DNA from 4 places in the Kitasatospora sp. NPDC050543 genome. Region 1 is predicted to be linked to each of the others. Evidence: riboswitches for the same ligand, from Rfam matches in the RefSeq annotation. Region 1 holds a riboswitch; each other region holds the start of a gene.
What was found. A riboswitch is a leader RNA that binds a small molecule or an ion and turns the genes downstream of it on or off. The one in region 1 is predicted to bind cyclic di-AMP.
Positions count from the first base shown of each region.

Region 2: it holds a riboswitch for cyclic di-AMP, as region 1 does, so the genes downstream of both, ACIBH3_RS17985 (NlpC/P60 family protein) here and ACIBH3_RS01740 (transglycosylase family protein) in region 1, are expected to answer to the same signal.
Region 3: it holds a riboswitch for cyclic di-AMP, as region 1 does, so the genes downstream of both, ACIBH3_RS29435 (transglycosylase family protein) here and ACIBH3_RS01740 (transglycosylase family protein) in region 1, are expected to answer to the same signal.
Region 4: it holds a riboswitch for cyclic di-AMP, as region 1 does, so the genes downstream of both, ACIBH3_RS22565 (M23 family metallopeptidase) here and ACIBH3_RS01740 (transglycosylase family protein) in region 1, are expected to answer to the same signal.

Region 1 covers NZ_JBITGZ010000001.1:417,011-424,712, forward strand. Annotated here, with positions in the region: gene ACIBH3_RS01730 (septum formation initiator family protein) at 1-432, opposite strand, end outside; gene eno (phosphopyruvate hydratase) at 553-1,839, opposite strand; gene ACIBH3_RS01740 (transglycosylase family protein) at 2,162-3,157, opposite strand; cyclic di-AMP (ydaO/yuaA leader) riboswitch at 3,163-3,332, opposite strand; gene ACIBH3_RS01745 (cytochrome P450) at 3,505-4,827, opposite strand; gene ACIBH3_RS01750 (SDR family NAD(P)-dependent oxidoreductase) at 4,975-5,403, shown strand; gene ACIBH3_RS01755 (MazG family protein) at 5,456-6,466, opposite strand; gene ACIBH3_RS01760 (SurA N-terminal domain-containing protein) at 6,648-7,244, opposite strand; gene ACIBH3_RS01765 (hypothetical protein) at 7,689-7,702, shown strand, end outside.
Region 2 covers NZ_JBITGZ010000013.1:61,716-69,417, reverse strand. Annotated here, with positions in the region: gene ACIBH3_RS18015 (aminotransferase class V-fold PLP-dependent enzyme) at 1-600, shown strand, start outside; gene ACIBH3_RS18010 (Lrp/AsnC family transcriptional regulator) at 642-923, opposite strand; gene ACIBH3_RS18005 (rhomboid family intramembrane serine protease) at 1,014-1,796, opposite strand; gene ACIBH3_RS18000 (hypothetical protein) at 2,002-2,268, shown strand; gene ACIBH3_RS17995 (NYN domain-containing protein) at 2,510-3,910, shown strand; gene ACIBH3_RS17990 (NlpC/P60 family protein) at 4,137-5,177, shown strand; cyclic di-AMP (ydaO/yuaA leader) riboswitch at 5,565-5,719, shown strand; gene ACIBH3_RS17985 (NlpC/P60 family protein) at 5,781-6,884, shown strand; gene ACIBH3_RS17980 (NlpC/P60 family protein) at 7,108-7,702, shown strand, end outside.
Region 3 covers NZ_JBITGZ010000033.1:14,131-21,832, forward strand. Annotated here, with positions in the region: gene ACIBH3_RS29415 (ATP-binding protein) at 1-431, shown strand, start outside; gene ACIBH3_RS29420 (DUF397 domain-containing protein) at 602-838, opposite strand; gene ACIBH3_RS29425 (sirohydrochlorin chelatase) at 1,352-2,269, shown strand; gene ACIBH3_RS29430 (hypothetical protein) at 2,355-4,538, opposite strand; cyclic di-AMP (ydaO/yuaA leader) riboswitch at 4,802-4,959, shown strand; gene ACIBH3_RS29435 (transglycosylase family protein) at 4,944-6,152, shown strand; gene ACIBH3_RS29440 (hypothetical protein) at 6,315-6,515, shown strand; gene ACIBH3_RS29445 (LacI family DNA-binding transcriptional regulator) at 6,689-7,702, opposite strand, start outside.
Region 4 covers NZ_JBITGZ010000018.1:131,171-138,872, forward strand. Annotated here, with positions in the region: gene ACIBH3_RS22555 (alpha/beta fold hydrolase) at 143-1,003, opposite strand; gene ACIBH3_RS22560 (YiaA/YiaB family inner membrane protein) at 1,228-1,518, opposite strand; cyclic di-AMP (ydaO/yuaA leader) riboswitch at 1,776-1,934, shown strand; gene ACIBH3_RS22565 (M23 family metallopeptidase) at 1,947-2,945, shown strand; gene ACIBH3_RS22570 (ATP-binding protein) at 3,054-3,434, opposite strand; gene ACIBH3_RS22575 (helix-turn-helix domain-containing protein) at 3,757-4,617, shown strand; gene ACIBH3_RS22580 (DUF397 domain-containing protein) at 4,629-4,823, shown strand; gene ACIBH3_RS22585 (hypothetical protein) at 5,033-5,392, shown strand; gene ACIBH3_RS22590 (DUF3995 domain-containing protein) at 5,566-6,099, shown strand; gene ACIBH3_RS22595 (hypothetical protein) at 6,306-6,788, opposite strand; gene ACIBH3_RS22600 (hypothetical protein) at 6,933-7,702, opposite strand, start outside.

The DNA.
Region 1 (7,702 bases):
GCTGTCTCTAGCTGGAGCAGGGGCGGGGGCATTGGCGGCCGAGTCGGCGGCGTCGACGGAGTCCCAGACGCTCGCGTACCAGGGCTTGGCGGCCTTCACCGGCCCGAAGGCGCCGGCGTCGGTCGGGGCGGGCAGGGCGGCGGAGGTCCTGGTGGCGGGATCGACCGAGATGAAAGGAGTCTCCCCCGGCATCGCGTAGTGCAGCCGGGTACGGGCCTGCGCCTTGACGTACTCCGGGTCCTGCCAGCGGGCCTTCTCGCTGCGCAGCTGCTCGACCCGCTGCCTGGCGTGCTCGGCGCGGGCACGCTGGGCGGAGATCTCGGAGCGCTGGGAGACGAACTGGCGGGCCGGGTACGCGAGGATCGCCACCAGCGAGCAGAGCACCAGCACGAGGACGGTCGCGCGGCTGGTGAACCTCGGCCGAGCCGCCAAGCCCGGAATCCTCCAGCCTGCCATCTCCCGTATCCCCTCCTGGTCGCGACGGTGCCCCGCCGCCCACCCTACGGGGTGAACAGGCGGGGCACCGGTCGGGCGTGCGCGCTACCGAAGGGTTCAGCCCTCGTGGCGGAACCGGGGGAAGGCGCCGCGGCCGGCGTACTCGGCGGCGTCGTCGAGGATCTCCTCGATGCGCAGCAGCTGGTTGTACTTGGCGACGCGCTCGGAGCGGGCCGGGGCGCCGGTCTTGATCTGGCCGCAGTTGGTGGCGACGGCGAGGTCGGCGATGGTGACGTCCTCGGTCTCGCCGGAGCGGTGCGACATCATGCAGCGGTAGCCGTTGCGCTGGGCCAGCTCGACGGCGTCCAGGGTCTCGGTCAGCGAGCCGATCTGGTTCACCTTGACCAGCAGCGCGTTGGCGGTGCCGGTCTCGATGCCCTTGGCCAGGCGGGCCGGGTTGGTCACGAACAGGTCGTCACCGACCAGCTGGACCTTGTCGCCGAGCTTGTCGGTCATCGACTTCCAGCCGTCCCAGTCGGACTCGTCCAGCGGGTCCTCGATGGAGACCAGCGGGTACGCGGCGACCAGCTCGGCGTAGTACGCGATGAGCTCCTCGGCCGAGAGCGCCTTGCCCTCGAACTGGTAGGCGCCGTCCTTGTAGAACTCGGAGGCGGCGACGTCCAACGCGAGCGCGACGTCCTTGCCGGGGACGTAGCCGGCCTTCTTGATGGCCTCGGTGATGAGGTCCAGCGCCTCGCGGTTGCTGTCCAGGTTCGGGGCGAAGCCGCCCTCGTCGCCCAGGCCGGTGGAGAGGCCGCGCTCCTTCAGGACGCCCTTGAGGGTGTGGTAGACCTCGACGCCCCAGCGGACGGCCTCGGAGAAGGACTCCGCGCCGATCGGAGCGATCATGAACTCCTGGATGTCCACGTTGGAGTCCGCGTGCGAACCACCGTTGAGGATGTTCATCATCGGGACGGGCAGCACGTGCGCGTTCGGGCCACCGAGGTAGCGGAACAGCGGCAGGTCGGAGGCCTCGGAGGCGGCGTGCGCCACGGCGAGCGAGACGCCGAGGATGGCGTTGGCGCCGAGCGAGGACTTGTCCGGGGTGGCGTCCAGGTCGAGCATGGCCTGGTCGATCAGGCGCTGCTCGGTGGCGTCGTAGCCGACCAGCTCCGGGCCGATCTGCTCGATGACGGCCAGGACGGCCTTCTCCACGCCCTTGCCGAAGTAACGGTTCTTGTCACCGTCGCGCAGCTCCAGCGCCTCGAAGGCGCCGGTGGAGGCGCCGGACGGGACAGCGGCACGGCCGGTGCTGCCGTCGTCGAGACCGACCTCGACCTCGACCGTGGGGTTGCCACGGGAGTCGAGAATCTCACGGGCTACGACGACATCAATGGACGGCACGAGGCATCTCCTATGCGGAAGCAGGTCCTACGGACAGGTGTGGCGTCAGCGGACGATTGCGGAGTCGTTTCGACCAGAGCCTAACGGCACGGGCCCGCCGGGCCACGCTGGCCCAGGTTCCGTCTCAGGGTGTGGCCCGGCTACCCGCCGGTAGTTCACCTGGTTGCCCCACGGGAGGCACCGGGAGCCCCGCCGAGGGCCGTACCGGGGCGAACCCGGTACGGCCCGTGCGCCACAGTCGCGTTGCAGTCAGAGCACCGCCGCGGTGCAACCGCGGCGCCGCCGTGTCACGGCCGTATCGCGCCCGGCCGGGACCTGGCCGTCAGCCCAGGTGCAGGACCTGGCCTGGGAGGATCAGGTCCGGGTTGTCACCGACGGTGTCGCGGTTGCCGTCGTACACCGCGTGCCAGCCGCCGGCGACCTGCTGCGCGCCGGCGATGGCGGAGAGGTTGTCGCCGGAGCGGACGGTGTAGTCATGGGCGGCCGGCGCGGGCGCGGCCTCGGGCGCGCTCGCCGGGTCGGACACGCTGGCCTGCACCGGCGCGGGCGCGGGCGCGGCGACCGGCGCGGCGGCGGACTCGGCCACGGGCTGCGCCTCGGGCTCGGCGGCGCGCTCGTCGGTGGACGCGGCCGGGGGCAGCGAGGTGGGCGGGGCACTGGAGTCACCGGCGAACTGGCTGTAGACGCTCTGGTGGCTGGTCCAGTACCAGGCGCCGTTGTTCTGGTACCAGTACACCTTCGCGTCCTCGTCCCAGCCGGCCTTGCCGGAGAAGACCGGGGCGGAGCTCGGGGCGCTCGGCCGGATCGGCTTGGAGTCGACCTTGGGCTCCGCCTGCTGAGTGTCCGCCGGGGCGTCCGCGGGCTTGGGCTGGACGGCGGCCGGCGAGGCGTCCGAGGAGGACGAGGCCGCGGAGCCGGTGTCGACCTGGGCGGCGGCGCCGCCCTTGGCCAGCCCCGCCTTCGCCGAGCAGACCGGCCAGGCGCCGGGCCCCTGCGCGGCGAGGACCTTCTCGGCGACGGCGATCTGCTGGCCCTTCGACGCCTGGTGCGCCTGCGCGGCGTACTGGTTGCCGCCGTAGGCCTTCCAGGTGTTGGAGGTGAACTGCAGCCCCCCGTAGAAGCCGTTGCCGCTGTTGATGCTCCAGTTGCCACCGCTCTCGCACTGCGCGACGGCGTCCCAGGTGAAGACGTCGGCTGCGTGGGCTCCGGTGGCGCTGAGCAGCGGCATCGCGAGTCCGACGCCGGTCACTCCGGCGACGGCGATCGCCTTCTCGGTCTGGGTGCGACGACGGTGACGGCCATTACCAGCGAACAGCATGTCGGTGTCCCTCTCCGCCCGCCTGCGAGGTGAGCTGTCGGGTTCGGACCGGGAGGTGGCCCGGCCGCGTGGAGCGGGAATCTCTTCCCGCGCCTGCGGCTTCACCCCAAGCCGTGGGGACGGCAACAAACCTGGTTCCCCCGCCCCTGCCCAGGGGTCTGGTCGGTTTCCCGAAACGCGGCGGGCAGGACTCGGCGTTCCACGCTCGGGGCTCGCACTGCGAGCTCCACGGAGGTTAGACGGATCCTCATACCGATCACAAGCTCATATCGCAGACATCACATAGAAATTACGACAGTCGATTGATCGTCCACAAACGGTACAAGTATGTCCGGATTGATCCGCATTCAGATCGCCTCTGACGCAGGTCGATCGACACGCCGTCCGCGTGACACCCCTGTTGCCCGCGAGGCCTCAGGGGTGAATGCCACGGGAAGTTCACGAAGCCCTCGCATGATCAGACCGCCACGCCAGCGCAGGTCATCGGGGTCGGCGGCGAGACGAAGATCGGGAAGTCGGGTGAGCAGTGTGGCCAGCGCGGCCTGACCCTCCAGCCGGGCCAGCGGCGCGCCGATGCAGTAGTGGATTCCGTGGCCGAAACCGAGGTGCGGGTTGTCCTTTCTGGCCAAGTCGAGGGTGTTCTCGGCCGCGAACCGGGCCGGATCGCGATCGGCCGCCGCCAGCACCACCAGCACCGGATCACCGACCGGGATGTCCACCCCGCCGATCGTCAGCGGGCTCGTCGCGAACCGCCAGGTGGCCAGCTCCACCGGTCCGTCGTAGCGCAGCAGTTCCTCGACCGCCGTCCCCAGCAGCCCCTGCTCCCCCCGCGCGATCGAGGACTGCAGCAGCGCCCGCTGCTCCGGGTGGCGCAGCAGCGCGAACACCCCGTTGCCGATCAGGTTGACCGTCGTCTCGAAGCCCGCGAACAGCAGGATGAAGGCCATCGCCGCGGCCTCGTTCTCGGTCAGGTGCTCCCCGTGGTCGCTGGCCCGGATCAGCCCCGAGATCAGGTCGTCGCCGAGGTCCGCCCGCTTGCGGTGGATCAGCTCCAGCAGGTACGAGCGCATCCGCTTCACCGCCCGCGCGACCCCGCCGCGCGGACCGCCGCCGTGGCGGATCATCATGCCGGCCCAGTCCCGGAAGTCGTCCTGGTCCTCCTCCGGTACGCCCAGCAGGTCGCAGATCGCGTAGATGGGGAGCGGGAAGGCGAACTCGTGGATCAGGTCCGCCGACCCGCGCGCCGCGAACGAGTCGATCAGGCGGTCGGTCAGCTGCTGCACCCTCGGCTGGAACTCGGCGACCCGGCGCGGGGTGAAGGCCTTGGACACCAGCCGGCGCAGCCGGGTGTGGTCCGGCGGGTCGATGTTCAGCAGGTGCGTCATCAGATCCGCGCTGCGCTCACCCGGAATCCCCACCCGGCCGCTGCGGTGGGCCTGCTCGCTGTGGTGCGCCGGGTTCTTGGACAGCCGGCTGTCGGCCAGCGCCTGCCGCGCGTCCGCGTACCTGGTGACCAGCCAGGCGTCCACACCGCTGGGCAGCGTGGTCCGGTGCACGGGCGCGTGCTCGCGCAGCCACGCGTACGCGGGGTACGGGTTCGCGGCGAACTCCCACGTGAAGAGGGGCGGCTGGGCGCCGGCGGGCTGATCGGGGCTGGGCTGATCTGGCATGTCTTGACCGTATCCGTTGGCGGGGAGGGGTGAGCCTGGTCACCTGCGGGGTAATCCCTGTTGCGGAGGGTCGTGCCGTGTCTACGATCCCTCCGACTGGACATTGGTGGGCGCCGGTGCGGTGTCGCCCCCAGGAAGGAGCGCACCATGCGAGTAGCCGGGGCAGTGGTGGTCATCGCGGTACTCAGCGGCGGGTCGGGTGCCGACCTGGCCCGCCGGTTCACGGCCGCCGGCGCCAACGGCGTGCTGATCGCCGACCAGCACCCGGGGGTCGCCGAGGACCTCGCCGCCGAGCTCGACCGGACCGGCTGCCCGGTCGTCGGCGTGTGCGCCGACATCCACCGGCCCAGCGACGTCGCCGCCCTCGTCGACACCACCGAGAAGCACCTCGGGCCGATCGACCTGTTCTGCGTCGCCGGGCCCGGCGGCGAGCGGATCGTCTCCCTCTCCGACCTGCCCGACCACCTGGACCTGGAGCGGCTCGCCGAGCTGCTCGCCCTGGTCGGTGAGGCGATCAGCGAGGTCGTCCAGGAGCAGCCCCACCACCGGGCCGACAGCCCGACGTACGCCGCGTAGGGCACCTCCGCAGGGCGCCCACGGGGGGCTTGCGGGGGCGGCGGGGGCGTGTTCAGCCGGTGAGGCCCTCCGCCGCGCGCACCGCGTCGCGGTAGCCGCGGGCGGCCGCCCGGAGCGCGGCGTCCACGTCCACGCCGGCGTCGTGCGCCCGCTGCACCACCGCGAGCAGCAACCGGCCCGCCGACTGCGCCGTCAGCTCGCGCGGCAGCTCGTACGGGGCGTCCGGCACCCCGGTGAACTCCGCGCGACGCACCCGGGAGACCAGCTTCGCCGCGTACGCCAGGGCCGGCAGACCGGCCGGCACGCCGTCCAGCACCGACTCGCGCTGCTTCTCCGCCGCCTTCAGCTGCTCCCAGTTGGCCTCCACCTCGGCGGCGCCCGCCGCCTCGACGTCCCCGAACACGTGCGGGTGGCGGTACATCAGCTTCTCGACGATGTCGCCCGCCACATCGTCGACGGAGAACGGGTCGTCCGTGTCCTCCTCGGCGATCCGCGAGTGGAAGAACACCTGGAGCAGGACGTCGCCGAGCTCCTCGCGCAGCGTCTCCCGGTCACCCTCCTCGATCGCCTCGACCAGCTCGAAGGACTCCTCGACCAGGTACTTCACCAGCGAAGCGTGCGTCTGCTCGGCGTCCCAGGGGCAGCCGCCGGGCGAGCGCAGCCGGTCCATCACCGAGACCAGGTCCAGCAGCCGCGCACCCGGCAGGTCGTACGAACCGGGCAACAGCTCGATCTCCGGCACCGCCCCGGCCTCCTCGACCGCGAGCCGCGCCAGCGCGTCGGTCAGCCCCGGATCACCGTCCGGGCTGCCGAGCCAGAGCGTCACTCCCCCGCCCTCGCCGGTGAGCACACGAGCCAGCGCCGGCGCCGACCCGCGCTCCACCAGCGTGACCTCCACGCCGGCCTGCCGCACCGCCGCCAGCTGCGGATGCCCCGCATCGGCCGCCAGCACCCGGTCGGCCTCCCGCAGCGCCTCCCACGCCGGCCAGGAGAGCAGGCCCGGGGCGACCCGGTGGGTGGTGATGAGCAGGATCAGCTTCGGGGCCGCGTTCGTCGTCGTCACCCTCCGAACCTACCCGCCCGGGCCGGCGGGCGGCCGCGACGGCCGGTGCTCGATGCGCGGCGGTCGGCGGCCACCATCGCCGTCGCGGGCAGGGGCTCGCCCGACCGGAGGCGGGAGGGCACCAGAGGCACCGCCGCCACCGTCCCGCGCTCAGGCCCCACGCTCACCCCCCGCCGGGCGATCAGCCCGCCGTGAGCCAGAGCGGTGCGTCGGGGGCCAGCGAGGCGCGGCCGGCGTCCCAGCTGCCGTAACGGGGATTGATCCGGACGTGCCGGCCGCCGGCGGCGGCCGCCAGGGCCCGCCGGACGGCCACCTGGCCGGACGGCGTCCCGGCGTCCTGCCCGTCGGCGGCGGCCAGCCCGCCGACGGCGAGCTGCCGGCGGTAGTACGTGTCGATCCGGCCCGCCGGGACCCCCTGCCGGATCAGTGCCCGCTCCAGCTGCTCCTCCCCTCCGAGACGCTGCCGCTCGGCCGCGCGGGCCGCAGCGACCTCGCCGTCCGTGACGGTCAGCCCGTGGTCGGCCAGCGCGCCGGCCAGCAGTGCGTCGAGCACCAGTTCCGCCACCGCTCGGCGGGCCAACCCGTCGGCCTCCCCCGTCGCGTCCCCGGAGCCCGTCGCGGCGGCCGACCGCAGCTCCGCCACCCGCGCCTGCACGCTCGCGTAGCCGATCCGTGCCCCGCCCACCACCGCGACCGTCCCGGCGGGCGAGGTCGCGCCGCACCCCGCGAGCAACGCGGCGGCCAGGGCGACCGCTGCGACGGCGGTCCCACGGTTCATAGCGAGCCTCCCGGTCGTGCCGACGGTCTGACGGGCGCTTCGACAGTAGGACCGCCCACCGGCACACCCGGGGACCCTGCCCCGAACGGGCCAGCCCGGCACGCCGTGGCTCCCCCGCCCCCGTCGAGCCGCCCCGGCGACGGCCCGACGCGCTGGCCGAGACCTCCGAAGGACGCTCGGCACCCGAACCATCACCCCGCCCGCGACCCGCACGCCCAACACGCCGCAGCCCCGCGGCAGGCCGGCGTCGGGCGGGCGCCGGTGTGGAGTGGCAAGTCGGACGGGCCGACTTCCGTTCCGGGCGGAGAGGGCGGGTCCGCAGGCGCACGGGCCGGCGCAGGCGCACGGGCCGGCGCAGGCGCCCGCGCCCACTGTCCGCCGGTTGCGGCATAGTGGCGGAGCCGGCGTGCACGGGGTGCGCCGCTGACCGGGGGCAACAGCGGGATGACGAACACCGA
Region 2 (7,702 bases), on a different contig from region 1:
CGCGAGGCCGACGGCTCGGTCGCGGTCGAGTGGAACCACGGCCCGGCCCGGCACGAGGCCGGCTCGCCGAACGTGATCGGCGCCTACGCGCTGGCCTCGGCCTGCCGGGCCCTGAGCGAGGCCGGCTTCGACGCCCTGGAGGCCCGCGAGCAGCAGCTGATCGCCCGCCTCAAGGCCGGGCTCGCCGACATCCCCGAGGTCAAGGAGCTCAGCCTGTTCGGCGCCGACTCCGCCCGGGTCGGCGTGCTCTCCTTCGTGGTGCAGGGCTGGAACAGCTCGCACTTCTCGGCGGCGCTCTCCGCCGAGTACGGGATCGGCGTACGCGACGGGCTGTTCTGCGCCCACCCGCTGGTGCGCACCCTGCTGGGCGGCGAGGAGGCCACACCCTCCGAGTGCGGCGCGCCCGAGCCGTCGCTGCCCGGCGAGCGCAGCCTGAACGCGATCCGGGTCAGCTTCGGCGCCGGCACCCCCGACGAGCACCTGGAGCGCTTCCTGCGCGCCGTCCGCGAGCTGGTCACGGACGGCGCGGCGTGGACCTACCGCAACGAGGGCGGCCGCTGCGTCGCCGATACAGCGGTTTCCGGGGCTCGGCCCGCCTGATTTCCGGGGCTCGGCTCACGGAGCCGTGGCGGGGGCCGGCCCTACTCGTCGAGGCCGAGGGCGAAGGCGGCTTCGAGGTCGTGCTGGGAGTAGGTGCGGAAGGCGATCTGGGTCTCGGTGTGCGCCACGCCCGGGACCTTGTTCAGCCGGCCGGGGATCACCTCGGCGAGGTCGTCGTGCTTGCGCACCCGGACCATCGCCACCAGGTCGTAGCCGCCCGTCACCGAGTAGACCTCGCTGACGCCGTCGATGGACGCGATCGCCTCGGCGATCTCCGGGATGCGGTCGACACTGGTCTTGATCAGGACGATGGCGGTGATCACTCTTCAGCTCCTGGAAGTGCGTGTCGCACAGCTGCGCCCCCTTGACGGTGGCCGGCGACGGGTGGCGGGGTGCCGCCAGCGTAGTACTCGTCAGTCGGCGCGTCTCGGGGGCCGGGCGTAGGCCGTCCAGGCGACCAGGAAGCCCACCGTGAAGCCGATGACGTGCACCAGGTAGGCCACGCCGGGGCCGGCGGAGCGGACGGCCCACCACTGGAGGGCGAACCAGAGCCCCAGGACCAGCCAGGCGGGGAATCGCAGCGGCAGGAAGAGCAGCAGCGGGACGAGCGTGGTGACCCGGGCCCTCGGGTAGAGCCGCAGGTACCCGCCGAGGACGGCGGCGATCGCGCCCGAGGCCCCGATCAGGACCCGGGTGGACTCGGCGGACCCCACCTCGGCCAGTGCGTAGCCGTAGGTGGCGAGGCTGCCGGCGGCGAGGTAGAAGAGGAGGAACCGCACCCGGCCCAGCCGCCCTTCGACGCCGGCGCCGAAGACGTAGAGGAAGAGCAGGTTGCCCAGCAGGTGCAGCCAGCCGCCGTGCAGGAAGAGCGAGCTGAGCACCGACAGTGCGGGGATCTTGCCGGGGGTGGCGGAGAGCGGGCAGCCGGGCGCCGGCGGTTCGGTGGCGGCCAGCCGGTCGGCGGTCAGCGGGTGCTGGTCGAGCAGCTCGGCGGGGATGACGCCCCAGCGCTGCTCGTAGCGCTGCTCGGCGCAGATGCGGGCCTGGCCGGTGCCGTACAGCGGGTTGAGGCCGGCCGCCGGGCCGAGCAGGAAGACCAGGGCGTTGAGGGCGATCAGGGCGTAGCAGACCATCGGCAGGGGTGCGGCGGGGCGGCCGTCCTGCGTACCGGTGCGGTCGAGGACCGGGAGCGCCATGCGGGGAGCATTCCTCGGCGGGGCGCCGGCGACACCGGAGCGTACTGCGAGTGGGTTACCCGGCGGGGGAGTTCTGTACCGGTGGCCGGCGGCCGGGGACCAGGCAATAGGCTTGGCGCGGGCATTCCCGCCTCCCGCCGCCGATGCCGGGGTCCGGGGGGAGCGCCTCCCGACCGGATCAGGGAACCGCCCGAGAGGACCTTCGATGACCGTCCCCGCCCTTACCGCTGAGACCCGCTGGCGCTGCACCCTGTGCGGCAACCTGACCCGCTTCGATGTCACCCGGACCGCACGGGTGATCGACTTCCTGCACTTCGACCTGGCCGGCGAGTCCAAGGTGGAGGAGACCGAGGTGCTCAGCGAGAGCGTCGAGTCGGTGCGCTGCCGCTGGTGCAACGCGGTGGACCAGGTGGAGCTGGTGGACAGGCCCGGGGCCGAGGCCGCGCAGGCCGACGGCGCCGAGCAGGGCTGAGAGCGCCGTCCCGCGCGGGTACCGGGGCCCCGTGCGTGGTGTGCGCGCCGCGGTGGCCCCGGTCCGCGGGTGTGTGGCGTGGCGCGGGGTGGGGCACGGTACACGGGACAATTGCAGAGAGCGGTGGGTTTCAGGGCAGCGGCAGTAGGCCGTGAGCACCCCGCAGAACAGGATCGGAGCCGAGGACGTGGTGGACGACGCAGCGAGGGAGCCCGCCGGACCGCAGGGGCAGCCGCCCGCTGTGGACGGGCAGGCCCCGGACGCGGTCGGGGCCGCCCCGGCCGGAGAGCAGACCTCGGCCGCGCCGGACGCCGGCGAGGAGGGCCGGCCGGCCGAACAGCTGGACCGGCCGCTGCCGGAGGGTGTACGCCGTCGGGTGGTGGGCATCGCCGCCGACGCGCTCGGCGGGCTGCCCGCGGCCGAACTCCCGCAGTCCCTGCGTCAGTACGCCAAGTTCACGCCGGCCCGGCGGGCCAAGTACGCGGCCACCGCGCTGGCCGCCGCGCTGGAGTCCGAGCCGGCGTTCCGGCTCCGTATAGCGGACCGGCTGCGGCTGGGTCAGCCCGACCTGGTGAAGGCCCTGGAGGCCGGGAGCGTGCCGAGCGCGGCCGACCCGATGGACGTCGCCGCCGCCGCGTACCTGCTGCGCCAGCCGGGCTGGACCAGGCTGGTGGCCGAGGCCGGGGAGCAGGCCGAGCGGGCCGGGGTGGAGGGCGCCGCCGCCGAGGCGACCCGGCTGGCCGAGAAGCTCCAGCAGGAGCTGGCCGAGCTACGGGCCTCCGCGCGGGCGGATCTCGAACGGCAGCGGGCCGAGGCCGAGGGGGTGCGCAAGGAGGCCGAATCGCTGCGCAAGAAGGTGCGTTCGCTGGAGAGTGACACCCGCCGGGCGCAGGCGCAGGCGCGCAAGCTGACCGGCGAGCTGGAGGCGGCGCGCTCGGCGGCGGCCGTCGAGCGCAGCGCCGCGGAGGCGGAGGCCCGCCGGCTCAGGCACCGGGTCTCGGAGCTGGAGACGGCCGTCGAGCAGGGCCGGCGCTCGGCCCGTGAGGGTCGCAGCGTGGAGGACATGCGGTTGCGGCTGCTGCTGGACACCGTCCTGCAGTCGGCCCAGGGGCTGCAGCGTGAGCTGGCCCTGCCGGTGACTCAGCTCCACCCGGCGGACCTGGTGGAGGCGGTGGTGCCGGGCTCGGCCTCGCCGCACGACGTGGCCAGGCGGGCGCTGGCGGAGGACGACCCGGCGCTGCTGGACCAGCTGCTGGCGATCCCGCAGGTGCACCTGGTGGTGGACGGCTACAACGTCACCAAGACCGGCTATCCGGCGCTGCCGCTGGAGCAGCAGCGGATCAGGCTGCTGGGGGGCCTGGCGATGCTGGCCCAGCGGACCCAGGCGGAGGTCACCTGTGTCTTCGACGGGCAGGACCTGGACGTCCCGGTGATCATGGCGCCGCCGCGTGGGGTGCGGGTGCGGTTCAGCCGTACGGGGGAGACCGCGGACGAACTGATCCGGCGTTTGGTGCGGGCCGAGCCGCAGGGGCGGCCGGTGGTGGTGGTCTCCACCGACCGGGAGGTCGCCGACGGCGTACGCAAGGCCGGGGCGCGGCCGGTGGCGTCGATTCTGCTGCTCAACCGGCTGGCCCGGCCCTGAGGGCCGGTTGACACCCGGTCGGCGGCGTGGGGTCCGCATGGTCACGGGCTCGTTGGCGGACGGATGACGGCGCTGTGTGGATCGCGTGAATTCGGGGTTTCGGCGTCAACCTGGTGCCCGGAGGGGAGTGGCGGAATGCTGTGATCTTCACTAGGGTCTGGCGTCAAACCTATTTTCCGGATACTCACCCGATCGGGCGAGCCCGCAGGAAGAAGGAGCCGGTCCCTTGGCCTCCCACCGCCGTCCGAAGCAGCCGAGCCGTGCACGGGTGACCGTGCTCACCGCTGCCGCAGCGACCGCGGTCGCCCTCTCCGCCCAGGTCAGTGCCCACGCTGCGCCGAACCCCTCCAAGAAGGAGGAGGTCAAGGCCCAGATCGACCAGCTGAACGAGGAGCAGGAGCAGGCGGCGGAGAAGTACAACGGCGCCAAGGAGCGGGCGGACCAGCTGCGCAAGCAGTCGGACCAGCTCCAGGACCAGGTGGCCCGCAGTCAGGACCAGATGACCCAGCTTCAGGTGGGCCTGGCCGAGGTCGCGGCGGAGCAGTACCGCACCGGCGGCATCGACCCCTCCGTCCAGCTGATGCTGGCCTCGGACCCGGACGGCTACCTGCAGAAGGCCTCCAGCGTCCAGCAGGCCACCACGACCCAGACCGACGCGCTCAAGGGCCTTCAGGACCAGCAGCGCCGCCTGGACCAGCAGAAGATCGAGGCGGCCGCCGTACTGGCCACCCTGGACAGCACCACCAAGGAGCTGAACCAGGCCAAGACCGACGTCAACACGAAGCTGAAGGACGCCCAGGCGCTGCTGAACTCGCTCAGCGCCGCCGACCGGGCCGCGTTGCAGCAGGCCCAGCAGCAGCAGGACCGCGCCTCGCGCGACTCCACCCGCGCCGACCTGACGGCCCTGCCGCAGGCCGCCGGCTACGCCGGGACGGCCGTCGCCAAGGCGATGAGCAAGCAGGGCTCCCCGTACGTCTGGGGCGCCACCGGGCCGAGCACCTTCGACTGCTCCGGCCTGATGGTGTGGGCGTACTCGCAGGCGGGTGTCTCGCTGCCGCGGACCTCGCAGGCGCAGGGCAACGTCGGCGCCCGGGTGCCCTCGCTGGCCGAGGCCCAGCCGGGCGACCTGATCATCTACCGCCCGGACCGCAGCCACGTCGGTATGTACATCGGCAACGGTCTGGTGGTGCACGCGCCGCACACCGGTGACGTGGTCAAGGTGATGAAGGCGGACGCGATGCAGATCAACAGCATCCGCCGGGTCTGACCGCCCGCCCTGACCTTCCGCCAGCAACTCGTCCAATCCGGACATTTGCTGCCTGCTCGCCACATCACCGGTCATCCCGGTCTTCCGACACGCCCGGCCCCCGGAGTCGGGGCACTGTGATCTGGGTCACCCCGGTCGGGTGTCGGTGGCCACATGGTGAGAATCAGTCAGCTCTGAGTGGGTGCGTGATCACACATGGTCAGATTCCCCGGAATGCTACGGCGTCATTCAGACTTTTTACTGACAAGGATTTGAACGGATCACGGTTTCGTTACTAGGGTCAGGCCCTGAACCACCGCACAGTCGATCACCCATCCCGGGTGGCGGCGGGGGTTACCGCCGAGTCCGTGAAGCAGCGGGGCAGCTCGCCTGCCCTACGGGGAAGCCCCTGCGGGGGTGCTGTGGACCGGAGCCGGGGAACCATGTTCCTCGGGGTGAATCGGCGCCAGGCCGGCCGCGGGAGCGGACGGTGAGGCGTCGTAGGGCGTCTCTTCCAGCCCGAACCCGTCAGCTCACCCGGTAGGCGGACGTAGGAAGAAGGAGCCCGCCTTCGTGGCGTCCCATCGTCGTCCCAAGCCTGCCAGTCGCACCCGTGTGTCGATCATGACCGCGGCCGCTGCCGCCGCCGTCGCGATCTCCGCGCAGTCCGGTGCGCACGCCGACCCGACGCCCACCAAGGACCAGGTCAAGGAGCAGGTCGACCAGCTCAACGAGCAGGCCGAGGTCGCCACCGACAAGTACAACGGTGCGCAGGTCAAGCAGCAGGAACTGCAGAAGCAGGTCGGCGAGCTCCAGGACAAGGTGGCCCGTCAGCAGTCCGAGGTGACCGAGCTCCAGGGCGGCCTGGCCGAGCTCGCGGCCGAGCAGTACCGCAACGGCGGCATCTCGCCGACCGTCCAGCTGATGCTCTCCACCAGCCCGGACAACTTCCTGAACCAGGCCGGCTCGCTCAACCAGGTCGGCAGCTCGCAGAGCGACGCCCTGAAGCAGCTCCAGGAGCAGCAGCGCAAGCTCGACCAGGACAAGGGCGAGGCGCAGGCCAAGCTCGCCGAGCTGGACGGCACCACCCAGCAGCTCAGGGCGAGCAAGGAGGAGATCCAGAGCAAGCTCGCCAAGGCCCAGGAGCTCCTCAACACGCTGACCGAGCAGGAGCGCGAGGCGCTGCGCGCCGCCGAGGCCAAGGCCGCCGCCGAGGCGAAGGCCAAGGCCGAAGCCGCCAAGGCTGCCGCGAAGGCCGAGGCCGACCGGGCCTCGCGCGACGCCGCCCGCACCGACATGAGTGCCAAGCAGGACACCTCGGCCCCCGCGGCCAAGGCTCCCGCCGCCTCCGCTCCGGCGCCGAGCACCGCCCAGGCCGGCTCGCGCGCCGCCGCGGCCATCGCGGCCGCGGAGTCCAAGCTCGGCTCCCCGTACAAGTACGGCTCCACCGGGCCGAGCACCTTCGACTGCTCCGGCCTCACCGGCTGGGCGTACGCCCAGGCGGGTGTCTCGCTGCCGCGCACCTCGCAGGAGCAGGCCAATGCGGGCACCCGGGTCGGCACCAACATCGCCAACGCCCAGCCCGGCGACCTGATCATCTACAACGGTGGCAGCCACGTCGCCCTGTACGTGGGCGGTGGCCAGGTCATCCACGCCCCGCGCACCGGCACGGTCGTGCGCTACGAGACCGCCACGATGATGTCGATCTCGGCCATCGTGCGCGTCTGACGCCCCGGTAGGCACCTCGCGGGCCCGGTCTCCACTCGGAGGCCGGGCCTGCCGCTTTGGGACTACAGTCGACCGCTTGTCCGATATTGGGTCAAATATTCGTGTTGGGAGGGGTTTGGACTCGATCGCCCGGACTCGCTAACGTCTGCCACCTGACCCCGCTCGTACGGCCGCCCACCCGGGGCGGTGGCGGGGCGGGCCGCAGGAATGGAGCCGCCGCCGCATGGCGATGCACCGCCGAACCCAACTGCCAGGTGCGCACCCGCTCGCCCGTGCGCTGGTGCTCACCGCGGCCGCCACCACCGCGCTGGCCGTGACGGCGGGTGGCAGTGCCCAGGCCCTCCCCGGCTCGCCCGCCGACCCGCCGAGCAAGCGGGACGTCAAGGCGCAGGTCGAGCAGCTCTACGAGGAGGCCGAGCAGGCCTCGGAGAGGTTCAACGCGGCCCAGGAGTACCAGCACCGGTTGCAGAGCGAGACCGGCTCGCTCCAGGGGCAGGTGGCCCTCGCCCAGGACGAGCTGAACCGGCTGCGCGGCGAACTCGCCACCGTCGCCGCCGCCGAGTACCGCTCCGGCGGGATCGAGCCGGCCGTCCAGCTGATGCTGGCCTCCGATCCCGAGGGCTATCTCGCCCGGGCCCGCAGCCTCGATCAGGTCGCCGAGCGCGAGCACGAGACCCTGCGCGAGGTGGTCGAGCGTCAGCGCCGCCTGGACCAGCGCCGGGCCGAGACCTCGGCCAAGCTCGCCGACCTGGAGGAGGCCCGGCGCTCGCTCGCCGAGAACAAGCAGCAGATCCAGCAGCGGCTGAACGAGGCACAGA
Region 3 (7,702 bases), on a different contig from region 1:
GGCTCGGCGACCTCTTCGACGATGTCGCCCTGGTGGCGTCGGAACTGGTGACCAACGCGCTGCGGCACGCCGTCGGCGCCCGCCCCGAGCACCTCGCCGGCACCCCGATCGCCGATCTCTCGGCCTTTCCCCTCCAGGCGGGGCCGCAGCACGCGCCGGACGCGCGGCTGCCGATCCGAATAAGCCTGGTGCACCGCTCACCGCAGGTGGTCTGCGCGGTCAGCGACCCGAGCAGTACCGGGCCGGTCGCCCGGGAGGCCGACTTCGTCGCCGAGTCCGGCCGGGGCCTGCACCTGGTGGACTCCTTCAGCCGCTCCTGGGGCTGGCACCCGCTGGCAGGCGCGGGGAAGGTCGTCTGGGCCCTGTTCGAGGCCGAGGAGCAGCCCGCCGCCGTGCAGGAGTCCGGTGGCCGGCACCGCCGCTCGGCCTAGCCTGCGGGAGAACCGGCCCGGGCGCGCACCACGGCGCCCGGCGAGCGGGCGCGGCGTACCCGAGCAGGACCGCCGGCGGGTCCGCGGGTGGGTCCGTGAGCGCGTCCACGAAAGACTAAAGGCCGTCGTGGTGTCAGCACCCACGACGGCCCCCCGATGGTGAGGGCGGATCAGACCGCCAGATGGTCGAACTCCCCGTCCTTGGCCCCCAGCAGCAGTGCCGCTATCTCGGCCCGGGTGTATATCAGCGCCGGACCGTCCGGGAAGCGTGAGTTACGCATCGCGACGTCACCGCCCGGCAGTGCGGCGAACTCGACGCAGTTGCCCTGAGAGTTGCTGTGCAGGCTCTTCTGCCAGACCACTCCTTCGAGGTCCGCAGCCGCCATGCCGTTGTACGTGTGGTGCATAGAAGTCTCCCGAAGAGCTCCGGAGTTGTCGTCCGGCTCGGCGCCCCGGCCGCACAGTCGCGAGCGACCGGCCCGGCCCCTACCGGCCCGGTGTACGCCTTACTTGACGTGATGATAGCTCCAGTGCACGTGCATCAGCACGGGACGTTGCAGGTGCATGATGGTCAACACGAAGTGATGCAACCAATTCCGGAACCATTCGACGGCGGTGCATAAGGGGACATAGCCGAATGAACCGGAGAAGGCGTGCTCACCGCGCGTAGGCGGCGCCCTGCTCAATGTTGATCTTCGAACGCCGGGAGTCGCCCCGCCGTGACCCACAGTCAGTCACCTCGCCCCCTGTGAGACATCTCACTTTGGACGCGTACGGACTTGCGGCGGTTCACACCCGTGCGGCCCGACGTGATTATGCGGACCAATTTGCTGAGCTATGTCCCAATTGCGGGGGCACTGACCTCGCATTCCCGGCAGCCGAATGCAGGTAGCCCGGCCTGATGTCCTACGATCTCCGCCATGAGCACCGCAGCCATCCCGGGCGCGCCACTGCCCGTCCGTACGCCAGGCTCCCGTGCGCGGGGGCGCCACCGCCGACCCGAGCGCCCCGAGATCCCGGCCGGCTCCCCGGCCCTGGTGCTCGCCGTGCCCGCGACCGCCGGACCCGAGTCCCGTTCCGTCGTGGACGAGCTCCTGTCGATCGTCCGCAGCGAGCAGTCCGGCGTCGAGACCGCCGCCGGCTACCTTCCGGACGCCTCCGGCGAGAGCCCCACCGACGCCCCGACCGTGGCCGACCTGCTCGCGCAGGCCGCCGAGGCCGGCATGCCCGCGCCGGTGGTGGTTCCGCTGCTGCCCGGCCCGCACGGCTTCCTCGCCGAGCTGAACGAGCTCGCCGCCGCCGCCGGATCCACCGTCACCGATGTGCTCGGCCCGCACCCGCTGCTGGCCGAGGCCGTCCACGTCCGCCTGTCCGAGGCCGGGCTCGCCCGCGCCGACCGGGCCAGGCTCTTCGCCATCGCGACCTCGGCGGACGGCGTGGTGCTGACCACCGTCGGTGGCGAGGAGGCCGCCGCCGCGGCCGGGATCACCGGTGTGCTGCTCGCCGCCCGGCTCGCCGTGCCGGTCGTCTCCGCCGCCCTGGACGTCCCCGGCTCGGTCGCGGCCGCCGTCGAGCACCTGCGGGCCACCGGCTCGGAGCGCCCGGCGCTGGCCCCGCTGGTGATCGGCCCGGAGGCCGACCCCGAGCTGCTCGCGACCGCCGCCGAGGAGACCGGCTGCCCCAGCGCGGCCCCGCTCGGCGCCTACCCGACGGTGGGCCAGCTGGTCGCCTCCACCTACCTCGCCGCGCTGGAGCGGGAGCTGGCGGCCGCCGAGGCCGAGCTCGCCGCCGCGGAGGCCGAGCAGGCCGGGCCGGCCGAGGAGCAGTCGGCCGAGTAGTCGGCTCGTTCGCGCCGAAGGGGTTCCGGGTCCGCCCGGAACCCCTTTCGCGTTGCGCCGCCGCCCGGCCCTCGGGCTGCGGGACTCAGGATCCGGCGGTGAGCCGGCTGGTGGACGCCGCGGCGTCCTTGAGGGCCAGCGCGGGCAGCAGGACGGGACGGGCGCCGCCCGCCACCGCCGGGGCCGGCGTCGTGGCGGCGTTCCACTGCGGCACGGCGGTGCCGCCCGCCCCGGGCTTGCGCACCTGCACGGCGCCGGCCTCGCCCGCCCGGCGCAGCACGATGCTCTTCGGCGCCGACGACTGCGGGTCGAGCCAGAGCTCGCTGCCGGCCGGGCCGGCGAACTCGCAGTCCAGCACCGCGATGTCGTCCGGCCGGCCCTCCTGGTCGGCCTGGAAGGCGATGCCGGCCCGGCGATAGCCGGTCAGCCGGCAGCGGCTGAAGGTGACGCTCTCACCGGCGAGCTGGTGCCGGGCGGTGGCGACGGCGTAGTCCGACTGCCCGGCGGCGTCGATCAGCAGGCCGTCGAAGACCGTCCCCTTGTCGCGTCCCAGCGAGTGCAGGGCCACTCCCCCGGCGGCGTTGCCGTACAGCACGCTCGCGGTGTAGTCGAAGTCGTTGAGGTAGGCGCCGTGTTCGATGCCCCAGCCGCCGTTGTGGTAGCCGACGAACTGGGTGACCACGTGGTGGTGCTCGGCGTTGAGCCAGACGAAGATGCCGTCCTGCAGGTTGTTGTGGGCCAGGCAGCGCTCGAAGGTCCAGACGCCCTCGCTGGTCTCCGGCCACTCGTAGCCGGAGGCCCCGGTCGCGCCCTGGACGCCGACCGCGACGCAGTCCACCGCCCGGCCGCCGCTGCCGGCCCCGAGGCTGAAGCCCGTCAGCCGGTAGGCGCGGGGGGCGGGTTCGAAGACGGTGCGGGAGGCCACGCAGGACTCGTACGTGATGTCGTCGGAGGGGCCCTGCGGGGTGCGGGTGTCCAGCGGGCCGTCCCACCAGTAGGCGTCCTCCCAGGTGTCGTGGCTGACGCAGCTGCGGAAGGTGATGCCGTGGCTGCCGTGCGGGACGAAGGCGTGGTTGCCCGCGTCGCGGACCACCACGCCCTCGACGACCGTGCCCCGGCTGCTGTCGGCGAGCAGATGGAAGTGCAGGGCGTAGCGGCCGACGACGGGCGCGGTGACCGGGGTGGCGCCCTGCGGGCCCTGCCAGCTCTCGCGGGTGTCGGTGCGCGGGCCGAGCCAGCGCAGTGCCGCGTGCCGGACGTCGGGCGGGCGGGAGCTGGTCAGGTGGATGTGGGCCCGGCCGCCGGCCGTGCCCTCGACGCGGACGTTGCGGGTCAGATTGAGCACCTCGGCGCCGAGGGTGACGCCGCCTCCGGTGGCCACCCGGGGGTGGGCGTGGGCGAGCGGCACGTCCAGCGTGACGGTGTTTCCACTGACGGTCCTGATGGTGCGCAGGTCGTAGGAGGTGGAGAAGTCCGCCTCGCTCGGGGCGGCGGTGGGGGTGACTGCGAGTTCGTCGCCGGGCTGCCAGCCGGCCGGGGCGGCGGCCAGCTCGATGGTGGTGTCCCCCGCCTTCAGCGCGGCGGCGGCGCGGACCCAGGCGGCACGGGGGGCACCGTCGAGGCGCAGGTAGCCGGCGCCGGTGACCCAGAGGCCGGTGTCGGTGTCCAGGACGCTCATGCCGTCGCCCTTGAAGCGGCGCTCGTCGACGGCGGGGAAGCGCAGGGTGTGGGTGGCGGTGCCGGCGGGGGCGAGCGCGAGCGCGCCGCGGACCTCGACGTTGCCCGCCGAGCTCAGGGTGAGCGTGCGGTCGGAGGCGAAGACCAGCACGCCTGATGGTTCGATGACGATTGATCCGATTTCCAGGTCAATGTCCAGAATGACCCGGTCTGCGATGCGAACCGCGCTGCGCGGACCCGGCACCGAGCCACCCCAGCCGGCCGGATCGGACCACCGGCGCCCACTCTCGTCCACCGCGGGCGGCGACTGCCCCGCCGCCGGCGGCGGGCCGCCGTGGGTGTGCCCGGGGTCCGCGCCGGGGTGCCCGGAGCCGGCGGCGGGGGGTCCGACTGATGGTTCGTGGGCGTCGCGCCCGCTCAGCGAACGGCGTAGCAGCTCCTCGCCGGAGACCGCCGCCAGGGCGCTACCGACGGCCAGCCAGCGGATCATCGTCCGCCGTCGCAGCGGCCGGCCCGCACCGGCCCCGGCGACAGGGCCATTGGTCCCGCCGGCCGGCCCGCCCCCGGTGTTCCGCTCGTCACTCGCGACCATGGCCTCGTAGCCCTCCCCCCAGACGGCTGCGTCATGCGCTGACTCCTGAAGCATAGGCAGATCTCGCCGACCGCAAGGGGCTTGTTGGAAACCGCCCGTTTCTGATCATGTCGGACACTCTGTCGCGATCTTGCGGAGGCCTCGTGAGCAAGCTCACACATGTTTGCAGTTTGAACTTAAGTCTGCTTAACGTGCTGCCGCTCGTGGTCACACGGGCCCAGTTCACCCGCAACGCCGAGGCCTGCCGTCGGGTGCGCTGGCAGCGCGAAAACGCACCACGGCAGGCGCGGGGGACCCAGGTAAGCCGCCCCGGACCGGTCCCACACCGGTTCAGGGCTAGGGGTGAAGCCGTGCTCAGTACGGCCGGGCAACTCCAGCCCGAATCCGACAGCTCACCTCGCAGGCGTGGGAGAGGAACGCTTCTTCATGCTGCCCACCAACGGCACCCGTCTGTCCAGCCGCACCCGCCGCCTGATCGCCGCCGTCGGCGTGGCAGGCGTCGGCCTCTCGATCCCCTGCCTCGCCTCCGGCACCGCCTCCGCCGCTTCCGTCGCCACCTGGGACAAGGTCGCCCAGTGCGAGAGCGGCGGCAACTGGGCCATCAACACCGGTAACGGCTTCTACGGCGGCCTCCAGTTCACCTCCAGCACCTGGGCCGCCTTCGGTGGCACCGCGTACGCCTCGCAGGCCAACCTGGCCACCAAGGCGCAGCAGATCACCATCGCCGAGAAGGTGCTCGCCGAGCAGGGCCCCGGCGCCTGGCCCGTCTGCTCCGTGCAGGCCGGTCTGACCAAGGGCGGCCCCGCGCCCGTCCTGGACACCACCGCTCCGGCAGCTCCGGCCGCTCCGGCCGCCCCCGCCGCCAAGGCCCCGGCCCCGGCCGCCCCGGCCGCCAAGGCCCCGGCCGCCCCCGCCAAGAGCGACCAGGGCACCGGCAAGTCCTGGTCGCAGCAGCACGGTGCGCACGCCTCCAGCTACACCGTGATCGCCGGCGACTGGCTCTCCTCCATCGCCGACAAGGAGAACGTGCAGGGCGGCTGGGAGCGCCTGTACGAGCTCAACAAGTCCGTCCTGACCGACGGCCCGAACGTCATCTACCCGGGCCAGCACCTGTCCCTCGGTGACGACAAGGCCGACGCGGAGCACTTCGACTGGTTCAACCGCTCCGCCGCCCCCGCCGCCAAGGCCGAGACCAAGCCGGCCGCCGCCACCGCCACCAAGGCCGCCGCGACCACCTCGGCCCAGACCGCGACCGGCAGCAAGGCCGCCGCGGTCTCCTTCGCGCAGTCGAAGGTCGGCCAGGCGTACATCTACGGCGGCACCGGCAACGGCGGCTGGGACTGCTCCGGTCTGACCCAGGCCGCGCTGCGTGCCGCCGGGATCTCCATCCCGCGCGTCGCCGCCGACCAGGCCGCCGCCAGCACCCACGTGTCGCTGGACAAGCTGCAGCCGGGCGACCTGCTGTTCTGGTCCAACAACGGCAGCGACTCGGGCGTCTACCACGTCGCGATCTACACCGGCAACGGCAGCTACGTCGAGGCCGCCAACCCGAGTGCGGGCGTCAGGGTCGAGACCATCGCCAACTGGGCCCCGGACTTCGCCGGCCGGGTCTGATCCCAGCGGCGCGGTACGCCGCGGCCCCCGGGAGGAGTCTGCTCGCTCTCCCCGGGGGCCGCGGCGTACCCATCAACACCGGGCCGTACCGGTCCCACCGGGCCATGGTCAAACGCTGGACCTCCGGGCATGCTGCTGCTCAGCACCCGAGGAGGAGTCACCATGGCCCAGGTCACCGTCACGCTCGACGCCAATCTCGCGATCGACGTGATGCTGCTCTCCGGTACCGCCAGCCCGCAGGACGCCATCGAGCTGATCGTCCGCGACTACCTGGCCAGGGGGCGGCGCACCGAGAGCCGCACCACCGAGGCCGCCGACGGGCAGCGCCTCGCCCAGGAGCAGCCGCCCGTCCAGGAGGGCTAGGGCCGCTCCGACGATGCCCCGCGCGCGCCTGACCGACGCGCATGGCGGACGGGCCCTGGGAGGCCGCTTCCCGCGTCCCGTGCGGGCACGGGGCAGCGCGGCGCGCCCGGGCAGCGTGAAGGCCCCCGGAGGATCCTCCGGGGGCCTTCACGGCTCGGCTCACGGCCTGGGGTTCACTCCCCGCGGCCCGGCCGGGCGCCGGTGGAGCCGCGCATCACCAGCTCCGGCTGGAACATGAACTCCCCGCGCTGCGCGGCGTTTCCGCCGACCTCCTCCAGCAGGGCGTCGACGGCGGCGATGGCCATCGCCTCGACCGGCTGGCGGATGGTGGTCAGCGGCGGCTCGGTGAAGGCGATCAGCGGCGAGTCGTCGAAGCCGACCACCGAGACGTCCTGCGGCACCGACAGGCCCCGCTGGCGCACCGCCCGGATCGCGCCGAGCGCCATCATGTCGCTGCCGCAGACGATCGCCGTGCAGCCCTTGTCCAGCAGTGCGCCGGCAGCCGCGTGGCCGCCCTCGACGCTGAACAGGGTGTGGTGGACCATGGCCTCGGCCTGCTCCTGTGTGAGGCCGAGCAGTTCCTTCGTGGCGGCGGTGAAACCCTCGACCTTGCGCAGCACCGGAACGTAGCGCCTGGGCCCTATGGCCAGGCCGATCTGCTCGTGGCCCAGTTCGACCAGGTGCTGGACGGCCATCCACATCGCAGAGCGGTCGTCCGGCGAGATGAACGGGGCGGAGAACCGCTCGCTGTAGCCGTTGATCAGGACGAACGGGACCTGCCGGCCGGTGAGTTTGGCGTACCGGTCGTGGTCGGCGGTGGTGTCCGCGTGCAGACCCGAGACGAAGACGATGCCGGCGACACCGCGCTCGACCAGCATCTCCACCAGTTCGTCCTCGGTGGCGCCACCCGGGGTCTGGGTGCAGAGCACCGGCGTGAAGCCGTGCCGGCTGAGCACCTGCTCGATGACCTGCGCGAGGGCCGGGAAGATGGGGTTGCTCAGCTCCGGGGTGATCAGCCCGATCAGGCCGGCGCTGCGCTGGCGCAGCCGGGTGGGGCGCTCGTAGCCGAGCACGTCCAGCGCCGCCAGCACGGTCTGCCGGGTGGTGGCGGAGACGCCCGCCTTGCCGTTGAGTACGCGGGAGACGGTGGCTTCGCTGACCCCCGCCTGCGCCGCGATGTCTGAGAG
Region 4 (7,702 bases), on a different contig from region 1:
CCGCGCCTGTACGCGTGGCCGGCGCGTGGCCGTGTGGCCGTGGGTGACCCGTGGGACGGGTGACCGGGTGACCGGGTGAGGGCAGATGAGGGCGGGCGACGGCGAGGCGAGCCCGTGGGACCCGCCCGGGCCGCCGAGGACCCTACGCGAGCTCGCGCAGGAACGGGACCAGTGCGTCGGCCGTGGCCTGCGGGAACTCCGCCATCGGGTAGTGCCCGGCGCCCTCGATCATCACCTTACGTGCCTTCAGGGCGGAGGCCTGCCGGTCGGCGACGGCCTCGGGCTCGGGGAAGTCGGGGTCCTTGGTGCCCATCACGACCAGCGCGGGGCAGCTCACGGCCTCGCTCCAGCCGACCGGCGAGGAGTCACCCTGGGCGTAGGCCCGGGTCGCGGCCTTGCGGCCGGGGGTCCGCAGGGCGACGACCAGCCCCGCGACGTACTCCTCGAAGTCGGCCGGCTTGGCGGTGGGGTACGCCATCTTGCGCAGGTAGTAGCCCCAGACGGAGGGGAAGCGGACGAGGGCCGCGCCGAGTGCCTTCACCGTGAGGCGCTGGAAGGCGTTCTGCGGCAGGTTCTCGATGAAGGCGTCCAGCAGGACGATCCCGGCGACCCGCTCGGGGGCCAGCCCGGCGACCTTGACCACGCTGGCTCCGGCGTAGGAGTTGCCGGCCAGCACGGCGCGCTCGATGCCGAGGTGGTCCAGCAGTGCGAGGGCGTCGATGGCGATCGCGGCGGGGGAGTAGTCGTCCCAGGCGATCGAGGACTCGCCGAAGCCTCTCAGGTCGAGGGTGATCACCCGGTGGCCGGCCGCGACCAGCAGCGGGCGCAGGTGGCGGTAGACGGTGCGCGAGTCGAGCATGCCGGGGAGCAGCAGGACGGGGGCGCCGGCGCCGTGCGCGGTGCTGCCGGGCCCGGCGCCGGTGTCGTCGCCGGTGTCGTCGAAGGCGAGGCGGCCGCCGGGGAGCGAGAGGTACTGGGTCGCGGGGATGGTGGAGCTGGACATCGCGGGCCTCCTTGGCCTCTTGGCCGTGCCATCAACGAAATGCCGATAGCCACAAAGCTAAGGCTAATAGCCTTAGTCGTCAAGGATGGCGCGATGGTTCTCTGTCGCGATCGCCGGAGCCGAGGCCCGGGTCCTCGGGTGCTCCGGGTGCTCGGGTGCCTGGACCCTCGGTTCCCGGGCGCCCGGGCTCCCGGGCTTACGGGGCTGCTGCGGTGCTGCGGTGCTCAGATCCCGTCCACCTTGAACGGGTCGTGCTCGGCCAGCAGCTTCTCCAGTCGGGCCTGGTCCACGCGGGTGACGATCTCGGTGCTCTCCTGCCGGTCACGGATGACCTTGGCGAGCGTGAACGAGGAGGTGATGGTGTACAGCAGGCCGACTGCCAGGAAGGCCCGGGTCCAGGAGTCCACCGGCAGGTAGGCGATCCCGGCCGCGAGGGCGATCGAGGAGAGGGCGAAGGACAGCACGGCCTGGACGAAGTATGCGGCCGTGGTGCGTGACTGCATCGGTGTGCTCATGCCGCAAGACTCGCCAACTCCGTTGCCACACACATGAGTACGCGTACTCACTTCACCGGGTGGTTCGTTGACGTACGCTCACGTTGGGTAGTGCGGGGATGGGGTGGTGACGGTGCACAGTGGTGTCAACCGCCTCAAATCACCCATCCCGTCCCGGAAGGATCGAACTGCACCTCCCGATTGGCTTGGAATCATGGGCTCCTAGGATTAACGTTTGATAACGCAGCGCGGTCCTGAACGCCGTACCCACGCGGCACCGTGCGCCGTCGCTTAATCCCGACGACCTGCCTTCGGACAGGTCGGGGAGCCGGGGAACCATGTTCCTTGGGGTGAATCGGCCAGGCCCCGGCCAGGCCGTAGGAGACCTTCCTGCTCCGAACCCGTCAGCTAACCCGGTAGGCGCGAAGGAAGGAAAGGAGCGCGCCTCCGTGGCGTCGTCGCACTCCCCGGCACACCTGCCCGGCACCGGAGCCGGTACCCAGCTGCTCGACCACCCGTGGCCCTCGGCCACCCAGCACCACGACGCGCCGTACACCGACGCGCAGTACGCCGAGACGTCGTACGAGGCGCCGTACGCGGCCGAGGCCTCCGCCGCTCCGGCCGCGCCCGCCGTCCCGTCCTTCGGCCAGCCGTTCGGCTCGTCCTTCGGCCAGCCTCTCGACACCCCGGGCGAGTCGGCCCCGGAGAGCGCCGACGTCAACCGGCACCGGATGCCCCGCCAGTCCCGCGGCGCCGGCCCGCTGCTCGGCGTCACCGCGGTGGCCGCCACCCTCGGCGCCACCGGCTTCGCCGCCGCGACACCCGCCGCCGCGCCCGCCATCGCGGCCCCGGACGAGGCGCCCGTCTCGCTCTCCGCCGACCCCGACCCCGGCCTCGCGCTCGCCGCCCGCATCCAGTTGCAGGCCGACAGCCAGCGCACCGCCGCCGAGGAGAGCGCCCGGATCCAGGCCGCCAAGGAGGCCGAGGCCAAGCGCGCGGCGCAGCAGCTGGAGGCCGAACGCGCGGCCGAGGCCGCCGAGAAGGCCAAGCTGGCGGCCATCAAGCTGCCGATCGCGGACTACGAGCTGACCGCGCACTACGGCCAGAGCGCCTCGTACTGGGCCCACCTGCACACCGGCCTGGACTTCGCCGCCTCCACCGGCACCCCGGTGATGGCGGTCGGTGCCGGCACCATCACGTCGGCCGGCTGGTCCGGCTCGTACGGCTACCGGATCATCCAGACGCTGCCCGACGGCACCGAGATCTGGTACTGCCACCTCTCCTCGATCCTCCGGGCCTCCGGCAAGGTCGTCCCGGGCCAGCAGATCGGCAAGGTCGGCGCCACCGGCAACGTGACCGGCCCGCACCTGCACGTCGAGGTCCGCCCCGGCGGCGGCGCGCCGGTCGACCCCGAGACCTGGTTCCAGCAGCACGGCATCACGCCCTGACGGAGGGCGTGCCCCACACGTGAGGGTCGCCGCGCCGGCCCCGGCTCGCACGCCGGGACCGGCGCGGCGGCGTTCGGCGACGCGGGGCGTAGCGGTGCTCCTCGGGCATCACGCGACCAGCTCGAACCAGACGATCTTGCCCTTGCCGCACCGGTTGTAGCCCCAGCGGGTGGCGAGCCCGGCCACGATCAGCAGGCCCCGGCCCGAGGTGGCGAACGGCTCGCCGGGCGGGAGCGGTCGGGGGACGGGGAGGTCGGGGGAGTCGTCGTAGACGTGGACGCGCAGGCGGTTGCCGGTGAGCGCGATCGAGACGACCGGGGTGCTGCGGCCGTGCCGATGGCTGTTGACGTAGAGCTCGCACAGGACGGTCTCGGCGTCGTGCACGAGGTCCGCGTGCCAGCCACCGTCGACCATGAGGTCGCGCAGGAGGAGCAGCGCGGGCGTCCAGTCGGGCGGCGGTGTGGTGTTCGGAGGCGTGGAGACTCGCATGGATCCCCCTCGATGGGTGGACGGAGTGCACACGTGGGCGGATTGTCACCGTGAACGAGTCCGGCGCGCGGCTGGCAGTGCCGTGGACGGATGCTCTGCGGTCCCGGGGCAGCCGGTACCTACTGCCGGCGAGGAGAAGGGTTACTGACGCTCCGTCCGGTGAGCTGACTGTCACCGAAGGTAGGGCAGTAGGTGCCAACGTTGCAACCGACTTGGTCAAGCTGCCTAAACTTCTGCATATGGAGGGCGGCGGCAAGCCGGGGGCCGGGTGGCGTCCACGCCGGGTCGCGAGCCACACTGCGCAGACAGAGGGAGGGCGGGCGTGGGACTCAGGGCGGAAATCAGTGAACGGCAGCGTCGATTCGGCGAGGAACTGCGGCGCCTGCGCATGGCGGCCGGCCTGTCCGCACCGGAGATGGGCATCAAGATTGGCATGAAGGGGCCGGCGGTCAGTCATACGGAAGCCGGACGCCTCGGTATCAACCTTGAGCGCCTGGACACCTGGCTCGATGCGTGTGGCTGCGACGACCTGGAGTTCCGGGCCGCGCTCATCGCGATGGGCCGGAGCACAGGGAAAGGCTGGTGGAGCACCTACAAGGGCGTCATGAACGCCTCGGCGCTCGACCTGGCGGAGTCCGAGGCCGCCGCCATCTCGCTCGACAGCTACGAAACGCTGCTGATTCCCGGTCTGCTCCAGATCGAGCCCTACGCCGAGGTCATTCTCAGCGGCGACCCGGACAAGGTCCGGTTCCGTCTCGACCGCCAACACGTGCTGGTCGGCCCGGATGCTCCGCCGCTGCACGCGGTGGTGCACGAGGCGGCTCTGCATGCCATGTACGGGGGTTCGGCGGTCATGAAGCGGCAGCTGGACCATCTGGTGGAGATGAGTGAACTCCCCCAGGTCACCATCCAGATCCTGCCGTTCAGCTGTGCCGAATACGCATCGACCGACACCACCTTCATGATGCTGGGCGGCGCGCACGATGAGCTGGATACGGTCCTGATGGAGCATCCCGCGGGCTCCGTCTATCTCGGGGCGCCCGAGGCGATCGCTGCATATCGCGAGAAGTTTGCTCGGCTCAAAAGCCTGGCGCTACCGCCGCTGGATGCCAGTCCTTCCTCGCGGTCGCACGCGGAGCGTGATTCGTGGGGGCTGATCCAGCACATCCGCTACACACTCTAGGGAAGGCATCCATGTCTCAGCTCACCTGGCAGAAGTCGAGCTTCAGCGGAGACCAGGCCAACTGTGTGGAAATCGCTTCCGAGGACGGCGTGATCTACATCCGGGAGTCGGATGATCCGGCGAGCGTCGTCTCCACCACCAGGGCCAAGCTTGACGCCTGGATCCAGGGCGTAAAGGCGGGCGAGTTTGACCACTTCACCGCCTGAGCTGCAGTAGTACGTGGCCCCTCGTCACTGGGCGAGGGGCCGCAGGTATGCCTCAAGGTGCCATCCTTGCAACATTACTTACCGTGGCCTACCGTAACGATGCGCACATCCGGCGCGGCGGGCCGATCGGCACAGCCATGCCCAAGGCGCTTTGTGCCCCGGCGACTTGATTCGGGGCATCCCTACCTCCTCCGAAGCGGGAGAGCGCCGTGGATCCCGATCTGCCGAGTGACCTGCCATCCGTCGGCGACCTGCTGGCCGCAGGGTTCGCGGCCACCCTCTTCGCCGTCCAGACCGTCTTCGAGGAGCTGGCCGGACCGGGCCTCCCCGCCGCCGCCGGGCTCGCGCGGGTTGAAGCCGATGCTTTCGACTGGCCCGCCCTGGTCGAACTCGTCGACCGGCTCGCCCTCCTCGCCGACGAGCGGGAGGCCGCCGCCGCGCCGGGCATCCTCGCGGCCAACGACGCCCACCGGCTGCTGTTCCTGGCCAAGCGGATCGCCTACCGCGAGGGCGCCGGCCGCAACGCTGGCTGCAGCCCGGCCCGCGTCGCCCTCCGGCGCCAGGTCTGAGCGGCCGGACCTGTGAGCGGCCCGGGCCCGGGTGCTTCGACCCGGGTCTCCCTCGCGTGGGGGAGGCGGATCCTGCGGGAGAGCGATCTCCGTGGTCGGGCGTTCGGCCAGAGTTGTGCCAGGCGGGAGGTAGTGGGCCCGCCGGGCTTTGGAAGAGATCTCGGGGGAACGCCATGGGGACGACGGCAGCACGACGCGGACGGCGGCACGGTTGGGCGGGGTACGTCGCCGCGGCGGCGGCCCTCGCGTACGCGGCGCCGCACTTCTGGTGGGGCGCCGGGATCGGCGCCACCTTCCCCGGCGACTTCGCCGAGGCCCCGCACGGCACTTGGGAGGCGGCGATCGGCTACTGGGGAATGGGCGGCGTCGCGGTGCTCGGCGCGGTCGTCGCGCTCGCCCTGGTCCGGCCGTGGGGCCGCCGGCTTCCACGCCGTCTGCTCGCCGTTCCGGTGGCGATCGCCTCGGTGGCCATGACGCTCTGGGGCTTCACCTACTTCGCCCTGCAATACCTGCTCGCCGCCGAACGGGTCGTCTCCGCTCCGGCCTTCGCCGCCAAGGACGCGCACCCGCAGGCCGCTTGGGGGCTCTTCTGGTACGCGCTGTTCGTGACATGGGGCGTCATGCTCGGCGCCGCCGCCTGGAACCGTCTTCGCGGCGGGCGCATCCGTTGCGCGTGCGGCCAAGGCGCCGTAGCGCCGACCGGTTGAGGATCGAGGGGGACTCGCGGGCAACGGACGATCTGACGGACGCCCGCTGGCGGACCTGGGCGGAGCCCCGGCACGCCGGGCTGGTGACGCGCTACCGGCCGGAGCCCGCGCGACTGCCGCCGCTGCCGCATGCCGCTCGGAGCGGAGCCGGGAGTTCAAGGAGCGAGCCCGGCCCACTCCTTGAACTCTTCTACCGCAGCTGCGCCTCAGGCGGCGATCTTGCCGGCGGCCAGGAGGGCGTTCAGGGAGGTGCGCTGGACGTAGGTCAGCATGCCGATGGTGATGGCGGCCATCGCCACGGCCATGGCGAGGTGCGCGAGCACCGAGGTGGCGGCCAGGCCGACCGCCGTGAGCAGCAGGTGGCTGCCGATGCGCAGGCCGACCAGGGTGAAGGCGACCTTGCGGGTGCCCTTGCCGCGCCACATCAGCTTGGCCAGCTTGAGGCGGCTGCGGAGCATCGTCAGCGAGACTGCGATGTTGGCCACGATCAGCGCCACCAGCGCCGGCCAGGCCGCCGGGAAGGCGTTCAGCAGGTCGAAGGCGCCGGCCACGACCGCCTCGAAACCGAAGAACCAGGTCGGCAGCCGCAGCTCCGCGACGGTCGGGACCGGCTCGGCGGCCGGGGCCCCAGTGGCGTCGGCGTCGGCGTTGGTGGCGGTGGCCTTGCCGAGCTTGATCGTGGCGTTCATCGGATTCCCCCGTGTGTCTCGCCCGGCCCTCGCGCCCATCGCCCCCGCCGGTGGCACCAGTCTGCCGCTCGGGGCGTGCCGTCCGGCAGCGGCGGGGGTCACCTCTCCGGCATGACAGATGTCATCCCGTCAGCCCGGTCGGGCTCACTCCTCGCGGGCCTCAGTGGCCTCAGTGACCTCGCCGGCCCCGGTGTACTCGGGCTCATCCGGCGGGAGCTGCGAGAGGTACGCGTTGATCTCCTCCGGGCCCGGCTCGGGCGCCAGCTCCGGGTACTCCGCCGCCAGCAGCTGGGGCAGCCCGGGCACCGTCCACTCGCCGTACAGCTCCAGCGCCGCGGCCCCGGCCGCCGCCTCGAAGGACTCGAAGTCCCCGGCCAGTTCCTCGGGCATCGGCAGGCCAAGCGCGTTCAGCTCCGCCAGATTGCGGTAGCTGCGCTGCATCAGCCCGTTCTCCAGCAGCATTCGCGCGCCGTCGGTGGCCATCCCGACCGACAGCAGCCGGGCCGGCCCCCAGCCGCCGTCACCGTCGACCCGGTCCAGCAGGCCCGCGCTCTCCAGGTCCTCGTACACCGCCAGCCGCTGCTCGGGCGCCAGCTCCAGGAAGCCGTCCAGCCAGCCCCGGACCGCCGTCAGGTCCGCGACGTCCACCCCGTCCGCCCGCAGCAGCAGCGTGTACAGCCGGGGCCAGGTCACCAGGTCCGCCCGGCGCAGCAGCCCGGCCGCGACCTCGCCCTGCCACTCGGCCTCCGCGTGCAGCCGCTCCTGCCGCTTGGCGTTCAGCCGCTTCGCCGCCCGCTGGTGGTCGATCAGCAGCCGTACGGCCGCGCCGTACGCCAGCGGGTCCTCCTCGGGGGCCGGCTGGACGTACAGGTACAGCCGCTCGTACAGCAGCTGTTCCAGCACCGGGGAGGTCA